One region of the Kluyvera chengduensis genome, then DNA from elsewhere that is predicted to be linked to it. Evidence: predicted binding sites of a transcription regulator. Region 1 holds the regulator's gene; each other region holds the start of a gene.
The links. Region 1 encodes PurR, which represses purine synthesis genes. Its sites were predicted from a motif close to CANGCAAACGTTTGCNTG; they were not measured.
Positions count from the first base shown of each region.

Region 2: tusA (sulfurtransferase TusA) is a predicted target of PurR. The motif match lies at 3,729-3,746, and genes of this name have one in related genera.
Region 3: pyrC (dihydroorotase) is a predicted target of PurR. The motif match lies at 4,437-4,454, and genes of this name have one in related genera.

Region 1 covers NZ_JBIQOI010000002.1:112,138-118,505, forward strand. Annotated here, with positions in the region: gene ACH1XZ_RS06140 (MFS transporter) at 1-1,129, opposite strand, end outside; gene cydH (cytochrome bd-I oxidase subunit CydH) at 1,290-1,379, opposite strand; gene purR (HTH-type transcriptional repressor PurR) at 1,675-2,700, shown strand; gene punR (DNA-binding transcriptional activator PunR) at 2,719-3,630, opposite strand; gene punC (purine nucleoside transporter PunC) at 3,744-4,937, shown strand; gene cfa (cyclopropane fatty acyl phospholipid synthase) at 5,235-6,368, shown strand, end outside.
Region 2 covers NZ_JBIQOI010000010.1:9,201-15,568, forward strand. Annotated here, with positions in the region: gene arnT (lipid IV(A) 4-amino-4-deoxy-L-arabinosyltransferase) at 1-218, shown strand, start outside; gene arnE (4-amino-4-deoxy-L-arabinose-phosphoundecaprenol flippase subunit ArnE) at 215-553, shown strand; gene arnF (4-amino-4-deoxy-L-arabinose-phosphoundecaprenol flippase subunit ArnF) at 553-942, shown strand; gene ACH1XZ_RS19605 (MFS transporter) at 1,104-2,294, shown strand; gene ACH1XZ_RS19610 (DcrB family lipoprotein) at 2,328-2,885, opposite strand; gene ACH1XZ_RS19615 (7-cyano-7-deazaguanine/7-aminomethyl-7-deazaguanine transporter) at 2,958-3,623, opposite strand; gene tusA (sulfurtransferase TusA) at 3,806-4,051, shown strand; gene zntA (Zn(II)/Cd(II)/Pb(II) translocating P-type ATPase ZntA) at 4,150-6,360, opposite strand.
Region 3 covers NZ_JBIQOI010000002.1:541,675-548,042, reverse strand. Annotated here, with positions in the region: gene trhO (oxygen-dependent tRNA uridine(34) hydroxylase TrhO) at 1-1,009, shown strand, start outside; gene ACH1XZ_RS08295 (DUF2770 family protein) at 1,006-1,119, opposite strand; gene solA (N-methyl-L-tryptophan oxidase) at 1,229-2,347, opposite strand; gene bssS (biofilm formation regulator BssS) at 2,484-2,738, opposite strand; gene dinI (DNA damage-inducible protein I) at 3,020-3,265, opposite strand; gene pyrC (dihydroorotase) at 3,337-4,383, opposite strand; gene ACH1XZ_RS08270 (lipoprotein) at 4,649-5,209, opposite strand; gene tatE (twin-arginine translocase subunit TatE) at 5,418-5,639, opposite strand; gene rimJ (ribosomal protein S5-alanine N-acetyltransferase) at 5,987-6,368, shown strand, end outside.

The sequences.
Region 1 (6,368 bases):
CGCCGAGGAAAACAACCAGTAACGCCAGAGCCGCCACTATCGCCCCCATTACCGGCACGAAACTATACCCCAGACCGCCGGAGATAACCGCCCCACCCGCAACCGCACCCAGTGCGTTACCCAGGTTAAACGCCCCGATATTCACCGAGGAAGAAAGGCCTGGTGCTTCGTGAGCCACGCGCATCACGCGCATTTGCAGCGGTGGCACCACCGCGAAGGTTGCCGCACCCCAGACCACCATGCTGAACGCCGCACCTACCTGCGTTTGCGCAAGGAAAGGTATGGCCAGCATAATCACCATCAGCAAGCCGAGGAAGCCTTTCAGCGTCCCGCTCACCGAGCGGTCTGCGAATTTACCGCCAAGGTAGTTACCGATAGAGAAGCCTACGCCAATCAGCACCAGCATCAGGGTAATAAAGCCCGGAGTGGCGTGAGTGATGGTACGCAGCACCGGAGAAATATAGGTATAGAGTGTAAACATCGCGCCCGCGCCCAGCACGGTGGTTAACAGCGCTGATAGTACCTGCGGACGCACCAGCACCGACAGTTCGCGTTTCACGTCCGGTTTTTCGCCCGCCCCGCCCTTCGGCAGCGAGAACCACAGACCCAGAATCGCGATAATGCCAAGCCCGGCGGTCGCCAGGAACGACATGCGCCAGCCGATGGTTTCGCCCAGCCACGTCGCGGCAGGCACACCACCAATATTCGCGATAGTCAGCCCCATAAACATGGTGGCTACTGCGCTCGCCTGTTTATGTTTTGGCACGACACTCGCCGCCACCACCGAGCCCAGACCGAAGAATGCGCCATGATTAAGGCTGGTAATAATGCGCGACAACAGCAGCGTGGTGTAATCCGGCGCAATGGCAGAGAGCACGTTGCCGAGGGTAAAAATCGCCATCAGAAAAATCAGCGCATTACGACGAGCACGATGAGAAAGCAGCAGCGTCATCAACGGCGCACCGACCATCACGCCGACCGCATAGGCGCTGATCAGCATCCCAGCCGCAGGAATGGAGACGTCCACCCCTTTAGCGATGACCGGCAAAAGCCCCATCGGCGAGAACTCGGTGGTGCCGATGCCAAAGGCACCGACGGCTAACGCCAGTAAGGGGAAGTTAATTTTCATGCTTAAGCTCCGATTGGCCGCACCACAGACGCGGCATAAGGACATAATGCAAAAGCATGACATCAATCACAGAAAAACAGAAGTGTGCAAAACAGCAAAAGATTATTGCGAATCAGGTAATAATCTAACAGGAGGGAGCGGACGCTCCCTCGCAGAGGAATTAGTGCAGAACAGCAGTCAACGCGGCGGCGACAATCAGCGCCAGCGTAATAACGGTGGTAGAGAGCGACAGCTTAAGTTCGGTACTCATCAATTTTTTCTCCTTTTTATTTCCACAGCAAAACTGAGCTAACTCATTTTTGCACAGTATTGCGCAAAAATCTTCACAGTTTTAGCAGGATGTTGGTTTTTGCTCTTCCACTTTGCGCCAGGATAAGTCAAAATTCGACGCTTATTTATAAGCGTACCGGCCATTGACCCCCTCCTGTCGTCCTGTATCGTTTTCCCGGCGAATCGCAATCCATAAAATTGCGTCAGGGTGTGTGAAGGCAAACGTTTTCCTTTCGATTTTATCAGGGGCAGGCCAGGGTCTGGAGTGAGATGGAATGGCAACTATTAAAGATGTAGCGAAGCGCGCAAACGTTTCCACTACAACCGTATCACATGTAATTAACAAGACGCGTTTTGTGGCTGAAGAGACACGTGAAGCCGTCTGGGCGGCTATTAAAGAGCTGCACTACTCGCCAAGCGCCGTTGCCCGTAGTCTCAAGGTCAACCACACCAAATCGATTGGCTTATTGGCAACCAGCAGCGAAGCGGCCTACTTTGCCGAAATTATCGAAGCTGTTGAGAAAAACTGCTTTGAGAAAGGCTATACCCTAATTTTGGGCAACGCCTGGAACAACCTGGAAAAGCAGCGCGCCTACCTGTCAATGATGGCGCAAAAGCGCGTTGATGGCCTGCTGGTCATGTGCTCTGAATACCCAGAGTCGCTGCTGACGATGCTGGAAGAGTACCGTCACATCCCGATGGTCGTGATGGACTGGGGTGAAGCCAAAGCGGACTTTACCGACTCCGTTATCGATAACGCCTTTGAAGGGGGTTACACCGCGGGCCGTTACTTGATTGAGCGCGGGCACCGCGACATTGGCGTGATCCCAGGTCCTCTGGAGCGTAACACCGGCGCTGGCCGTCTGGCGGGCTTTATGAAGGCCATGGAAGAAGCGCAAATTAACGTGCCAGCCAACTGGATTGTGCAGGGTGACTTTGAGCCTGAGTCAGGCTATCGCGCGATGCAACAAATCCTGTCACAGCATCCGCGCCCTACCGCTATCTTCTGCGGCGGCGACATTATGGCGATGGGTGCCCTGTGTGCGGCCGATGAAATGGGGCTACGCGTACCGCAGGATATTTCGCTGATCGGTTATGACAACGTGCGCAACTCTCGTTTCTTCACCCCAGCACTGACCACTATTCATCAGCCGAAAGATTCACTCGGCGAAACGGCCTTCAATATGCTGATGGATCGTATCGTCAGCAAGCGCGAGACGTCGCAATCGATTGAGGTGCATCCGCGTCTCATCGAACGTCGCTCCGTAGCCGACGGTCCGTTCCGCGACTACCGCCGCTAAGCGTTACCCACGGACACCCTACTCGGGTGTCCGTAACCACTCTTCATTTAACGTCTCGCTATCCCCCAGATACTCCAGCAGCCAGTTCAAGGCCGGCGACGCTTCGCTTTGCTGCCACGTCAGACAACAGGCGGCATCCGGGAACGGGTTTTCAAGCTGTAACACTACCCACTCTCCGCTTTCCAGCCACGGCTGCGCCTGATGTCCAGGCACCATTGCCGCGCAAAGCCCGGCCGAGATACAGGTTTCCGCAGAGGCCCAATCCGGTACGACCACACGTTTCTGGTTATCAAGCAGCCAGGTCGTACGCTTCGGCAGAGATCGCGACGTATCTTCCCGCACCAGCGACGGCCAGTTGCGCAACACGTCGTCGCTAAGCGGACCGTCCATCCGGGCCAACGGATGCGTGCTGGCAACCACACAGTGCCAGTTGAGCATCCCCATATCGCGGAACGCGAATCGACCGCCGACCGGAATCGCCTGGGTGGCGCCAATCGCCAGCTCCACACGACCGTCAGCCAGCGCATCCCAGACGCCGTTGAATACTTCCTGGTAAACAATCAGTTCCACATCGCTGAAATGCCGATAGAAATCGACGATGAGCTGACGAGTACGCTGAGGCTTCACGATATTATCGACAGCAATTGCCAACTGTCCGCGCCAGCCGTTAGCGATTTGCTGGCACTGCTGACGGGTGATCTGCATTTTTTTGATAACAGATCGTCCTTCCTTCAAAAACCACGCCCCCGCTGGGGTGAGTTCTACGTCGCGATGACGTCGTTCAAACAGCGGCACGGCGAGCCACTCCTCAAGCTGGCGTACCGTGTAGCTCACCGCAGAAGGCACGCGGTGTAATTCCTGCGCCGCGGCGCTAAAGCTGCCGTTGCGCGCGACTGCATCAACCACTTCCAGAGAATATTCAGACCACATTTTTTGCCTTCAAATATTTTGAATCCATGACGCAAATATTAGCGTTTCACAAGCCGTTATGCACTCTCTACACTCAGCGGCATCGTTTACTCATGATAAAAAGGGCGAAGTTTATGCAACCTGGGAAAGGATTTTTAGTCTGGCTCGCGGGATTGAGCGTATTAGGATTTCTGGCCACCGATATGTATCTCCCGGCTTTTGCCGCCATTCAGGAAGACCTGCAAACGCCGGCCTCCGCCGTTAGTGCGAGCCTCAGCCTGTTTCTGGCCGGCTTCGCCGTCGCACAACTGTTGTGGGGACCGCTGTCGGATCGCTATGGTCGTAAGCCTATTCTGTTGACGGGGTTAACCATTTTTGCGGTCGGCTGCATCGGTATGCTGTGGGTGCGCGATGGCACCACGCTGTTAGTGCTGCGCTTTGTACAGGCCGTTGGTGTCTGTGCCGCCGCGGTGACCTGGCAGGCAATGGTCACCGATTACTATCCGGCCCAGCGTACTAACCGTATTTTTGCCACCATCATGCCGCTGGTTGGGCTATCACCGGCGCTCGCCCCGCTGCTGGGTAGCTGGCTGCTGGCACACTTTGACTGGCAGGCTATTTTCGCCACGCTGTTTATTATCACGCTGCTTCTGATGCTGCCCGCATTCCGCCTGAAACCGGCCCACAAAAAGCACGCGGTGAGCGAAGATAAGCTCACCTTTATGCGTCTGTTACGCAGCAAAGACTATCGCGGCAACGTGCTTATCTACGCCGCCTGTTCGGCAAGCTTCTTCGCCTGGCTTACCGGTTCGCCGTTTATTCTCCATGAGATGGGCTACAGCCCAACGGTAATTGGCCTGAGCTATGTACCGCAAACCATCGCCTTCCTGATTGGCGGCTACGGCTGTCGCGCCGCGCTACAAAAATGGCGTGGGGCACAAATGCTGCCATGGCTTTTGGTTATATACGCGCTGAGCGTGGTGGGCACCTGGGCCGTAGGTCTGGCAGAAAATGCGTCACTGACCGCCCTGCTGATTCCATTCTGCGTGATGGCCATTGCGAACGGCGCTATTTATCCAATCGTCGTCGCACAGGCTCTGAAGCCGTTCCCGCAGGCAACGGGGCGCGCCGCCGCGCTGCAGAACACGCTGCAATTAGGGCTGTGCTTCCTTGCAAGCCTGGCGGTATCTACGCTGATTGCAACACCGCTGTTGACCACCACCAGCGTCATGCTAGTCACCGTGCTGCTTGCTGGCGTCGGTTACAAAATTCAGCTGGCCGCGCGCCGCGCTGAGCGCGATGTAGAACACGCGACTTCCCACGCCTAAACATCATTCATATCAATATCCCAGGAAATGATTAGGGCGCTAAGATTTTTAGTTGAATCAACAAACTTAGCGTCCTATACTGGATCCGCATCACATAAATAATATAGATTGAACTTATTAAGCGGGAGCAGGATAGCTTCCCGTTGAACCATGGATTGGCTTTCGGCAAGGGATTCTTCCCTTCCTCTGTGCTACGTCGGATAGCAGGCTCACGAATTTCGTGAGATTTCTCACAAACCCATAAAAAGCGTCTACGCTGTTTTAAGGTTCTGATCATCAGGTCGGGATGGAGAAGCTATGAGCTCATCGTGTATAGAAGAAGTAAATGTACCGGATGACGACTGGTATCGTATCGTTAGCGAGCTGCTAAGCCGAGCAGGCATTGAAATTAACGGCAATGCTTCCTGCGATATTCAAGTCAAAAATCCGCGTTTGTTTAAACGTGTTTTACAAGAAGGTTCGCTGGGTCTTGGCGAAAGTTATATGGACGGTTGGTGGGAATGCGATCGTCTGGATATCTTTTTCGACAAGGTACTGCGCGCCGGATTAGAAACGCAACTCCCTCACAATATTAAAGACACGCTTCGCATTGTCGGCGCCCGTCTGTTTAACCTACAAAGTCGTAAGCGCGCCTGGCAGGTCGGTAAAGAACACTACGACCTCGGCAACGATCTCTTTAGCCGTATGCTTGACCCGTTTATGCAGTATTCCTGCGGCTACTGGAAAGATGCGCAGACGCTGGAACAGGCTCAGGAAGCCAAACTGAACCTTATCTGTCAGAAATTACAACTCCAACCCGGCATGAAAGTCCTGGATATCGGCTGCGGCTGGGGCGGTCTGGCGGAATTTATGGCCAGAAATTACGGCGTGAGCGTTAAGGGCGTGACGATTTCAGCGGAACAGCAAAAAATGGCGCAGGCGCGCTGTGAAGGGCTGGATGTCGAAATACTGCTACAGGATTATCGCGACCTTCACGATCAGTTTGACCGCATTGTTTCCGTCGGGATGTTCGAGCACGTTGGTCCGAAAAACTACGATACCTATTTCACCGTCGTCGACAGAAATCTTAAGCCCGACGGCCTGTTTTTGCTGCACACCATTGGCTCGAAAACAACGGACAATAATGTCGATCCCTGGATAGACAAATACATCTTTCCGAATGGCTGTTTACCCTCAGTACGCCAGATTGCGCACGCCAGCGAACCTCACTTTGTGATGGAAGACTGGCACAACTTTGGCGCTGACTACGATACGACGTTGATGGCATGGCATGAGCGCTTCCTCGAATGCTGGCCGGAAATCGCAGACAACTATTCTGAACGATTCAAACGCATGTTTAGCTACTATCTCAACGCCTGCGCGGGTGCGTTCCGTGCCCGAGATATACAGCTTTGGCAGGTAATGTTCTCACGCGGCGTAGAGCACGGTTTG
Region 2 (6,368 bases), on a different contig from region 1:
GTGAACTGAAATACGGTCTCTCCTATCCGGATGCTAAAGGGCGCTTCATCGCCGATAGCGATTTCCCACAGTGGCTGGAAGCACATCGCCAGGAAGGGCCTATCTCCCTGGTGCTGCAGTTGCCGCGCAATGCTAAAGTCGTGGATTTGCCGTTGCCAAAACCTGATGAGGTGTATGTGATGGGTCGTACTGCGTTTATTCAGTATCGTCCACAATGATAACCTGGGCCTGTTTGCTGCTTGCCAGCTTATTGAGCTGTGCCGGGCAGTTGTGCCAGAAACAGGCCACGCGCCCGGCGCCTTCCGGGCGGCGTGGGCGTCATCTGCTGACCTGGCTTGGGCTCGCGCTAGCGATGCTCGGGCTGGGGATGCTGCTGTGGCTGCTGGTTTTGCAGCAAATTCCGGTCAGCGTGGCCTATCCGATGCTGAGCCTTAACTTTGTCTGGGTGACGCTGGCGGCACGCACCATCTGGCGCGAGCCAGTGAGCCGTCGACACTGGGCGGGAGTGGCGCTGATTATTGTCGGTATTATGTTGCTAGGGAGCAGCGCCTGATGGGGCTTATCTGGGCATTAATGAGCGTGGCGCTGGTGAGTGTCGCTCAGTTGACGCTGCGGGTGGCGATGACCACGTTGCCTTCGGCGGAGCAGCCGCTGGTGTTCCTGCTGCATCTGCTGCATTTCGGCGACGGTACGCTGGCGCTTTTCCTCGGGCTGCTGGGCTATGTGGCGTCGATGGCCTGCTGGTTCTTCGCGCTGAAGCGGCTGCCGCTGGCAAAAGCCTACGCACTGCTGAGCCTGAGCTACATGGTGGTGTGGTGTGCCGCTATCTGGCTGCCCGGCTGGCACGAACCCTTCTCCTGGCGAGGCCTGCTGGGCGTCGTCGTCATTATCTCGGGTGTTATCACCATCTTCTGGCCAAACAAACCTCCCCATACCTCGTAGGCCGGATAAGGCAACGCCGCCATCCGGCAATCTGCGCCGTTCCGCCTGATGGCGCTTCGCTTATCAGGCCTACAATCTGTAGCCCGGCCAAGCGCAGCGCAGCGCCCGGGTGATAAAATGTGCAATAATGCCTTTTTCGTTGCATCTATAAGGGATTATCTATGCCTGCGGTCGACGCAGAGGGGCAGCTTAGCGGTCTGCGCCTCAACCTGCGTATTGTCTCCATCGTTATCTTCAACTTCGCCAGCTACCTCACCATTGGCCTGCCGCTGGCGGTGCTGCCCGGCTATGTCCACGACGTGATGGGGTTCAGCGCCTTTTGGGCGGGGCTGGTGATAAGCCTGCAATACTTTGCCACTCTGCTCAGTCGCCCGCACGCCGGGCGTTATGCCGACCTGCTGGGGCCAAAGCGTATCGTGGTGATGGGACTGTGCGGCTGCTTTCTCAGCGGGTTGAGCTATCTGCTGGCGGCAACGGGCAGCGACTGGCCGCTGGTGAGTCTGGTCCTGCTGTGCCTGGGGCGCGTGATCCTCGGCATCGGTCAAAGTTTTGCCGGTACGGGCTCCACGCTCTGGGGCGTTGGCGTGGTGGGCTCGCCGCACATTGGCCGGGTGATCTCATGGAACGGGATTGTCACCTACGGCGCGATGGCGATGGGCGCGCCGCTCGGCGTGGTGTGCTACCGCTATGTGGGCCTGGAGGGGTTGGCATTGGCGATTATGGCCGTGGCCGCCGTCGCTATCCTGTGCGCGCTGCCGCGCGCAGAAGTGAAAGCCCAAAAGGGCAAGCCGATGTCCTTCCGTGCGGTGCTGGGGCGCGTTTGGCCTTACGGCATGGCGCTGGCATTGGCTTCCGCTGGCTTTGGGGTGATCGCCACCTTTATCACCCTATTCTATGACGCAAAAGGCTGGGACGGCGCGGCGTTTGCGCTCACCCTCTTTAGCTGCGCATTTGTAGGCACTCGTCTGCTGTTCCCGAACGGCATTAACCGCCTGGGCGGTCTGAACGTGGCGATGATCTGCTTTTCGGTGGAGATTGTTGGCCTGCTGCTGGTGGGCGTGGCGGATACGCCGCTGATGGCAAAAATCGGTACCTTCTTTGCGGGGGCGGGATTCTCGATGGTGTTCCCGGCGCTGGGCGTGGTGGCGGTGAAGGCCGTACCGCAACAAAACCAAGGGTCGGCGTTGGCTACCTACACCGTGTTTATGGATTTATCACTGGGTATTACCGGGCCGCTCGCCGGGCTGATGATGGCGTGGATGGGGATTTCGACGATTTACATTGCCGCTGCAGGGCTGGTGGCGGTGGCGCTGCTGTTGGGATGGCAGTTAAAAAAACGGCCCCTGGCGTAAGCACGCGAGAGGCCGTTTAGCGGTCAGCAAAACTTAGTTGATGACCAGCGTATTGATGATTTTCTCAGCGTCAGATTGCGCCTGCTGCTGGTTGTCCGCTGGCAGCGTAACCTGCATCGTCAGCAGCTTGCCATCGATTTTACCCAGTACGACGGAAGAGTACGCGGTCTGCCCTTTTGCAGAGATGATGCTGTCGAGCTGTTGCAGCGTGTGGCCTTTCACCTCGATGGATTTATTGGTCACCACCTGCAGCTGAGGATCGCGGCTGCGCTGCTGATCTTCAAGACGTTTTGCCAACACCGCTAAATCTTCGCTGGTGTCGTCGCCAACGATGACGATGACCGCTTTCATGCCGGTGGCGTCAGAGTAGACGTGCATGTTATTGCTCTGGGTGCCCAGCTTACCGCTCTGGTCGGTCATCCCGGCCGGCAGCGTAAAGCTCAGCTTACCGTCTAACAGATTGATTGCCTGACCTGCGGCATCGCTTGCGGCAGCAGAACCTTGTGCAGGGGTGCTGGTGTCGCTGTTGTCACAGGCAGCAAGGCCCATCACTAGCAGGCCAATACCAGCATATTTCACCAATTTGCGCATTGACATCTTCCTTTCGATAAATAGCCATAACGGCTCATCTGCGTATCTTATCACAACCCGTGTAATGAACTCTCAACCTGGCTGCATCGCTGACAAATCAGATTTATCTGCCAGCTTTTTCAATAGCATATTCAGCAGCACGCCGTACATCGGCAGGAAGAAAACAATGCTGATCAGCACTTTAAAGCAGTAGTCGACGAGGGCGATTTCCACCCAGTGCGTGGCCATGAACGGGTCGGTGCTGCGCCAGAAGGCGATAAAGAAGAATGCCAGCGTGTCGCTGATGTTGCCGAACAGCGTGGAGGCCGTGGGTGCGAGCCACCAGTGGCGACTCTGACGCAGGCGGTTGAACACGTGCACGTCAAGGATCTGCCCCAGGGCATAGGCCATAAAGCTGGCGGCGGCGATACGGGCCACGAACAGGTTAAAGTGCGCCAGCGCGCCGAAACCCTGCCATTCGCCCATATAGAACAGTGACGAAATGACGTAGGAGATCATCAGCGCCGGGGCCATTACCGCGAAAACGATACGGCGAGCCAGCGGTGCGCCAAAGATCCGCACGGTCAGGTCGGTTGCGAGGAAGATAAATGGAAAGCTAAACGCGCCCCAGGTGGTGTGGAAGCCGAAAATAGAGACCGGCAACTGAACCAGATAGTTACTGGAGGTGATCACCAGCAGGTGAAATAGCGATAGCCAAACCAGCGCATGACGGCGCTGTATGGATGTAAAGGGAGTCATATTGTACCTTTTTAGTGGTTGGGGTGAGGGAACCCAATAAGTCTGCAAACCCATTGCAGGGGCGGAATGATACTGCTTTCGCGTTTCATTGCAATGGTTGTTTTTCGCGCAATCGTTAACCTGGTTGCGTTGAGGCAAGGTCAGCGTAAACTAAGCGCGTTTTTTCTGATGATGAGATTCTCATGACCGATTTGTTTTCCAGCCCCGACCATACCTTAGACGCGCAAGGGCTGCGCTGCCCGGAACCGGTAATGATGGTGCGTAAAACCGTGCGGACGATGCCCGTGGGGGAAACGCTGCTGGTGATTGCCGACGATCCCGCCACCACGCGCGATATCCCCGGCTTTTGCCGTTTTATGGAACATGAGCTGATTGCTCAGCAAACCGAGTCTTTGCCGTACCAGTATTTGCTGCGTAAGAGTCATTAGTCGATACCATACCCTGTAGCCCGGCCAAGCGCAGCGCCGCCGGGAATGGCATCGAGCCAACCCGGGGTCGGCGTAAACGCCTCGCCCGGGCTACAGGGTTACGCGCTAAACTTCCCGCGCAGCAGTCGCAGCGCGTTCAGCGTCACCAGCACCGTCGCACCGGTATCCGCCAGCACCGCCAGCCACAGTCCGGTCATACCGAGCAGCGTGGTGATAAGGAAAATCCCCTTCAACCCCAGTGCAATGGCGATGTTTTGTCGGACGTTGGCATGAGTCGCGCGCGCCAGACGAATCATCTGCACCAGCCCGGTCAGGCGGTTATGCGTCAGCGCGGCATCGGCGGTTTCCAGCGCCACGTCGGTGCCACTGCCCATCGCGATACCCATCGCCGCAGCCTTCATTGCCGGTGCGTCGTTAATCCCGTCGCCTACCATCGCCAGCGGGCCTTTGGCGTTCAGCGCTGTTACTTCAGTGACCTTATCGGCAGGCAGCAGGTTGGCGCGATAGGCCATGCCTAACTCATCGGCAATGGCGGCGGCAGCGCGCGGGTTATCCCCGGTCAGAATGATGCCCTGAATGCCCAACTCTCGCAGGCCATCGACCGCCTGACGCGCCTCCTGACGTACCGTATCGCGCAGCGCCACAATCCCCAGTAATGTCTCGCCGCGAGTCACCAGCACCACGGTGTTACCCTGGCTTTCCAGTTGCTGGATCTCAGCCTGATGATCGGGTGCCGGGAACTTGCCTGCTGCGCAGATAACTATGCGCTGCCCGTCGACGCTGGCTTCAATACCCGAACCCACAAGCGTACGTTGCTCAGTGGCTTGAGGAATGGTCAACCCATGCTGCTGGGCTTCGCGTACCACGGCTTGCGCCAGCGGGTGGGTCGAACCTTGTTCCACCGCGGCGGCCAGCGCCAGCAGGGTCTCTTCACTCAGCTCAGCCGTTGGGATAACTGTGGTTACCTGCGGTTTGCCGAGCGTCAGGGTGCCTGTTTTATCAAACGCCATCTGGGTAATGCGACCCAGTTGCTCCAGCGCCGCACCGCCTTTAACCAGCGCACCGTGGCGCGCAGCGGTGGCAAGACCTGAGGTAATGGCTGCTGGCGTCGAGATAACCAGCGCGCACGGACACCCAATCAACAGCAGCGTCAGCCCTTTGTAGATCCACTCCTCCCACGAGGCGGCAAACAGCAGCGGCGGCACCAGCGTCACCAGCAGCGCGACGGCCATAATCGCCGGGGTATAGATGCGGCTGAAACGGTCAATAAAGCGCTCGATAGGCGCGCGACGTTCCTCGGCCTCTTCAATCAGGCGCAGAATGCGGTCGATGGCGCTATCGCCAGGCTTTGAAATAACGCTCAGCTGCACCAGGCGGTCGGCGCTGGTAGCGCCTGCTGGCACGCTCTCGCCCGCGCTGCGCTCAACCGGAATGGATTCGCCGGTTAAGGCGCTTTCGTCAAAGCTGGCGAACGGGGTGATGAGCTTGCCATCGGCAGGCAAGCGCCCACCGGCGGCCACTTCAATCACATCGCCCGGCTGAAGATCCTTCTGGGCGACGATTTCTCGCTGGCCATCACGCACGCGCACGGCGGTGTCTGGCTTCAGCGCCATTAATGCACTCACGCCCTGACGCGCGCGGTTAGCCGCCCAGCCTTCAAGGCGTTCGCCGATTAAGAACAGCAGCAGCACCATCGCGGCTTCCGCCGTCGCGCCGATAAACAGCGCGCCGATGGCCGCGACGCTCATCAGCGTTTCAATGGCGAACCAGCTACCGCTTTTCATCAGGCGCAGCGCCTGGCGGGCGATAGGGTAGAGCCCGACAAGCGTGGTGGCGATAAACGCCAGGTTGCCCAGCGGATGGTTGAACTGCTCCAGACCCCAGCTAATCGCCATCATCACGGCGAGTGCGATAAGCGGTAGGTTTTCCCGCCAGCGCGAAGTGCTCTCCTCGGCCTTTGGTTCGCTGTCGCTACGCAGCGTATAGCCCGCGGCGCTCACGGCTTTCTCCACCTGGGTACGAATGTCGTCATCGGCATCAACCAGCAGTTTTTCAGTGGCGAACAGGACTTTAACCTGCTTCACGCCAGCCACCTGGCTTACTGCGGTTTCGACTTTTCGGGCGCAGGCGGCGCAGTCCATGCCGTTGACGACCCAGCTATAGCGGGCGTCCAGCGTTGGTTCTATTACGGGCTCAGCCGTTGCACATTGGCTTTCGCAGCAGCAGTCGTCCTGCGGCTGTGGCGCAGGCGCGAGCTTAAAGGATGAGAATTGGGGGGCTTTATTGTGACGAGTCTCTGGAGTCGACATCGTATCCT
Region 3 (6,368 bases), 430 kb from region 1:
GGCAGAAACCGAGCCACGCACCACTATCTCATTCTATAAGTACTTCACTATTGTTGACCCAAAAGCCACGCGCGACGCGCTGTACGTTGCGCTCTCTGCGCTTGATGTCTTCGGGCGAGTCTATCTCGCGCGCGAGGGTATTAACGCGCAGATTAGCGTGCCGGAGAGCCGCGTGGAGCAGCTGCGCGAGTGCCTGGACCGCTTTGATCCCGCTTTGAAAGGGCTGCGCCTGAACATTGCGCTGGATGATGATGGAAAATCATTCTGGGTGCTGCGCATGAAGGTTCGTGAACGCATCGTGGCTGATGGCATTGAAGATCCGACGTTTGATGCCAGCAACGTGGGTGATTACCTGAAGGCGGCAGAAGTGAACGCCATGCTTGATGATCCTGATGCGGTGTTTATCGATATGCGTAACCACTACGAATACGAAGTGGGGCATTTCGAACAGGCGATGGAAATCCCGGCGGATACCTTCCGCGAGCAGCTGCCGAAAGCGGTTGAGATGATGCAAGAACATAAAGACAAGAAGATTGTCATGTACTGCACCGGTGGTATCCGCTGCGAAAAAGCCAGCGCGTGGATGAAACATAATGGCTTTAATCAGGTCTGGCATATCGAAGGCGGCATTATTGAGTACGCGCGCCGCGCTCGCGAGCAGGGTTTACCGGTACGTTTTGTCGGTAAAAACTTTGTTTTCGACGAACGTATGGGCGAGCGTATATCAGACGACATCATTGCCCATTGCCATCAGTGCGGTACGCCGTGCGATAGCCATACCAACTGCCTGAACGACGGCTGCCATCTGCTGTTTATCCAGTGTCCTGCCTGCGCTGAGAAGTTTGAAGGCTGCTGTAGCGTAGCCTGTCAGGAAGAGCACAAACTGCCAGAAGAAGAGCAGCGTCTGCGTCGTGCCGGGCGTGAAAATGGCAATAAGATTTTTAACAAATCGCGTGGTCGCCTGAATACGCGTTTGGGTATCCCGGACCCGCAAACTGAGAATGATTAGTTAAAGTAGATCCAGGCGATGTCGAGAAGAGCCAGCAACAGCCAGAGCGCCAGATATAGCATGAGGTGTTCGCGGATGTTGTTGAGCAGGAAGTAGAACAGGCGACGCATAGCATTCTCGATTTAACGGCTCCGATCATTCGGGGCCGTTTTATTTTGTAGGCCGGATAAGCAACAGCGCCATCCGGCACTATGAGACAGATTGCCGGATGACGTTGAATCAGTCGTTAAAGCGGGACAGCGCAAACGGCGACAAATCATATGCAGGCGTTTTCTGCTGCGCGAACTGCGCGGCAATTTCCCCTAGCACGGTGGCAAACTTAAAGCCATGACCGCTCAGCCCACCGATAAACAGCACGTTCGGCTGGCCGGGCAGGGTGTCGATGATAAAATCTTCATCCGACGTGTTGTCATAGGTGCAGGCCGCGCCATACAGACAGCCGCCAATGCCTGGCAGGATCTGGCGCAGGAAGCTGAAGGCCTCAGAGCCGTCGGTTGCCACGGTGCCAAACGCTTTACGTTCTTCCGGGCTATTGATGACCTGACCGCCGTTATGCTTGCCAATTTTCAGCTCGTTTTCTACCGCCGGGAAACCGTAAAACTGGTCGCCGTTCGGAAGCTCACCGGTAAAAGCGGGGAAGTTATTTTTGCGGCTATAGCGACCATCGGCCTGGAACCAGGCAAAGACCTTACGTACAGGTTGGATGGGCAGTTCAGGGTAGAGCTGTTTAACCCAGGTTCCCGCCGTCAGCAGCAGTTTTTTGCCGCGCCAGTTTCCCTCGGAAGTTTCAATGGTGACGCCGTCGGCATCGCTGTGAATGGCGGTGACCGGGCAGTTGAACAGCTGCGCGCAGCCTGCATCTTTTGCCATGGCGATCAGCGTTTTCACCGCGAGTTCGCTTTTCAGTACACCGGAACTCGGCTCAAAGATAGCTTTGTAGTCATCCGGCACGCGAATTTCTGGCCAACGGGCCATGACCGCCTTGGCATCCAGGTGCTCAACCGCCAGGGCGAACTGCTCGGCACTTTTGGCGACGGTGTCCAGGAAGGTGGAATCAGCCGGGCCCAGGTTGACGACGCCGCTTTGCTCAAACAGCGCCTCACCGCTTGTGGCGGCCAGTTCATCCCACAGCGCTTGCGCGCGAAGCACCAGCGGTACGTATTTCTCGCCTTCACCGTAGGCGTGGCGCATCAGGCGGGTATCGCCGTGATGGCTCCCTTGCTGATGGGGCGGCATATGGGCATCGGTCATCAGCACATTTAAACCCGCTTTACGGGCGTAATAACCAGCCGCAGCGCCGACGGAGCCGCTGCCAATAATAATAAGATCGTATTCCATAGTCATTCCCGACACGATGAAAAGCGCAAAGCCAGAGTCTGGTAGAGTAATTAACCCACTGTTGTTATACAAGGGTGAAAATAATTAAGGCACCCGTAGGTGCCTGTTGGTCGTTAATACGACGAAAGTATCAGCATTAATGCCTGCGATACTCATTGACCTGGTAATCGCCAGACTCAATTTTGGCAATCCCGGCTTCCAGTATGGAAATAAACTGACGTGCGACATCGGTGGTTAGCCACAGGGTCTGGCCAACTTCAGCTTCTTTATTGCTCGATTGATTGGGGTCTTGGTAGTGCAGGCGCAGCATCATGGCATCGTAGCTATCAACGGTGCTGATGTCCCATCCGACGAGGGGATGGGTCTGGATGACTTCATTATTCTTTTCCATCATAACCCCTTCTTCATGTGTTAAAAGGCAACAACTCTCGAGGTTTAATGCAATTTTTTGTGAAGCTTTATCAGTATACAACAATTCAATAAATACTCGAGAATTGAAATCAAAAGCAACATAAATTCCTGAATAGACCGGCTGTTCGCACAATAAACAACCATATTGTTCATTGTTTTTGCAGCTAATCTAAAAGATGGGGATGAATGTGAAAATAACAAGCAGAAAAGAACGAAAAAAAGCCGGGGCGACCCGGCAAAAACACAATGAGGGAGCAAATATTAATCGGTGATGAACCAGTCGTCCGCACTCTCCCAGGTTTCCTGGAGGATCTCGCTGATGCGGTCTTTATCTTCTTTAATGCCGCCGATGACGGAGAGGTTGTTATTGGCCGCGTAGCGCACGCTGACGGTGCCTCCGCTATCCGGAAATTGGTCGTTAATACGGCGGGAAAGTTCGTCTGCCAGCGCATCTAGCGCCCCTGCAGGCAGTGCAGTGGTTTTTGCAACGGTAACTTCAATACGCATAATTGCCCCCTGTATAATATACTGTATATTTATACAGTTACCTTGCGGCTTTTACAACAGGGGGGGCGAAATTATTTTTTCACCGTCCAGCGCAGCGTTTCACCGGCCAGGAACGGCACCAGCGTATCGTCGCTGAGGGTGATGGTTTCGGCAACCTGGCTCTCTTCGCGTACCAGTTCGACATAATCTTCGTTCACCGGCAGGCCGTAGAAGCGCGGGCCGTTCAGGGAACAGAAGGCTTCAAAGTGCTCCAGCGCATTCATCTCTTCGAACACGGTAGCATAGCTACCCAAAGCCGTCGGGGCGTTGAAACAGCCTGCGCAGCCGCAGCTTGCCTCTTTGCGATGACGAGCGTGTGGGGCGGAGTCGGTGCCAAGGAATGCGCGGGTAAAGCCGCTGGCGACCAGTTCACGCAGCGCCTGCTGGTGAATGTTACGCTTCAGGATAGGCAGGCAGTACAGGTGAGGGCGAACGCCGCCAACCAGCATATGGTTACGGTTGAACATCAGATGCTGAGGGGTAATGGTGGCGGCAATCAGTTCGTTACCGTCGCGCACGTATTCCGCCGCATCTTTGGTGGTGATGTGTTCGAAGACGACCTTCAGGCCCGGCAGGCGTTGGCGCAGTGGTTCCATCACGGTGTCGATAAAGCGCGCTTCGCGGTCGAAGATATCAATCTCCGCGTGGGTGACCTCACCGTGCACCAGCAGCGGCATACCCAATTTTTCCATGCGCTCAAGCACTGGCATAATCGCATCGGTGCTGGTGACGCCGTGGCTGGAGTTAGTGGTGGCATTCGCTGGATACAGTTTTGCTGCGGTGAATACGCCCGCGTTAAAACCGCGCTCCAGCTCGTTTGGGTCGAGGGTGTCGGTTAAGTAGCAGGTCATCAGCGGCGTGAAGTTGTGCCCGGCTGGCACGGCGTCAAGAATGCGCTGGCGGTAGGCGATAGCCGCATCCACGGTGGTAATTGGCGGAACCAGGTTCGGCATGATAATCGCGCGGCCATACAGCTCACTGGTATACGGGACAACCGTTTTCAGCATCTCGCCATCGCGAAGATGGATATGCCAGTCGTCTGGGCGGCGAATTTTCAGAACTTGCGGTAATGCGGTCATTTGAGGCTCCGGCTGGTGGGATATCAGTCATTTTTTGCCGGGCACTAAGGATAAGCGTAAACGTTTTCCTTTGCATCCTTTTCCGTAAAATTTGTTTGTGAAAGCGGAGATGAACGTGGAGGCGCTGTTGCGCTACCTGTCAGTTGTAGGCCGGATAAGCAAAGCGCCATCCGGCAATGTGCCATAGTGTGCCGGATGGCGCTTTGCTTATCCGGCCTACAGTGAACAGTCTGGCAATTTAGGTACCACTAAATACAGTGGAACCTTAGTCAGTGAACGGGATAATAATTTCGCCTGGTTTAACCTCAATGCCTTTGGCGAATTTCTTCGCCAACGCTTCACCCTGGCTGGCATCTTCCTTCAGCACGTAGGCCGGTTGCTTATTGAAATACGTACGCAGCGACTGGTTAAGATAAGGGATCAGCGTTTGCACCACCGTTTGCATTTTCTCCGGGGTCACTTTCGCATCCTGGATCTCCATCTCCTGCAGATAGATAGCACCTTGTTCCTTGTTGAACACCGGTAGTGCTTTCAGCGTCAGAGCGATATTCGCTTTCTGGCTACCGAAAAGGGAATTCATATCCAGCTTGGCATCGCCGCTCAGCGTTACTTTGTTCGGTTCTTCACGCCCAATGGCGCTGGAGAGGTTGCTCAGGACGATATGGGCATCGGCAACGCCGGGCACGCCAATATCCTTAGAGAAATTATTCCGCTTCTGTAAAGCCTGATTAATTTCCTGCTCGCTGACGGAATACTGCGTGAGTTGATTGCAGCCAACCACCAGGCCGCTGACGATCAGTGCGGCAATAACAAACAATTTTTTCATGAGGTTCCTCAAGGTGAAGCGTTCTGTGCATCCTGACATAAAGCAGCATACCCTGTCAGTATGACTCTGACAGCGGAAAATACTGAAAGTGCCGTAGCGTAGGCATCCGGGACCACGTTTTAGTGGTAGAAAACACCTATTTTTACTGCAGAACGCTCACTCCGCACCCGGTTCTTTTGTTGCGTGTAGCACCAGAAGCGCGCACGTATCAAGCCTGCTTGTCTTTCGCGCCAGCGGTTTCGCCTGACGCTTTCTTCTCATTGAGAAAATCCGCATCGTTTACGGCGCTGTGGTCATCGTTCATGGCTTTTTTAAAGCCTTTCAGCGCTGCACCCAGGTCGGCGCCAAGAGAACTAAGTTTTTTGGTTCCAAACAGCAGAACAACAAGCACGACAATAACCAGGAGTTTGGTGACGCTAATTTCGCCCATGATGGTACCTTGCCAGGAAGTTAAAGAGCCGCTGTTGTGTAATGGCGGCTACGTCATTATTACGTTTGCGAATTTTCGCAAACCAGAGATTAAATTATTTGTCTCTTAATGGCATTGATGGTGCGTTCGACTGACTGATTAATAACCTCACGTATTTACCATGGCCAAGGCAAAGCCGACTGAAGCGATAACATCTTCAATTTGCCGGACTATCTCACTTTTTCTCATATTGCCAGCGGTAGGGCTTTTTTATCACAATGCATCATGACAGATTGTTGTTTTCATTGGTCGTCGTGGGAAGGTACAGTTAAACGACCAGGGTGTACGTCAGGTACAGGAGTAGTGAGATGTTTGGCTATCGCAGTAATGTGCCGAAAGTTCGGTTGACCACAGACCGGCTGGTCGTGCGTCTGATTCACGACCGGGACGCCTGGCGTCTGGCGGATTATTACGCCGAGAATCGGCAGTTTTTAAAACCCTGGGAACCTATTCGGGATGACAGTCATTGCTATCCATCCGGCTGGCAGGCGCGACTGTCGATGATCAATGAGTTTCATAAGCAAGGCACCGCTTTCTATTTCGCCCTGCTCGATCCTGAAGAGAAAGAGATTATTGGCGTGGCGAACTTCTCTAACGTGGTGCGCGGATCGTTCCACGCCTGCTACCTCGGCTATTCCATCGGCCAGAAGTGGCAGGGGCAGGGGATGATGTATGAAGCACTGACCAGCG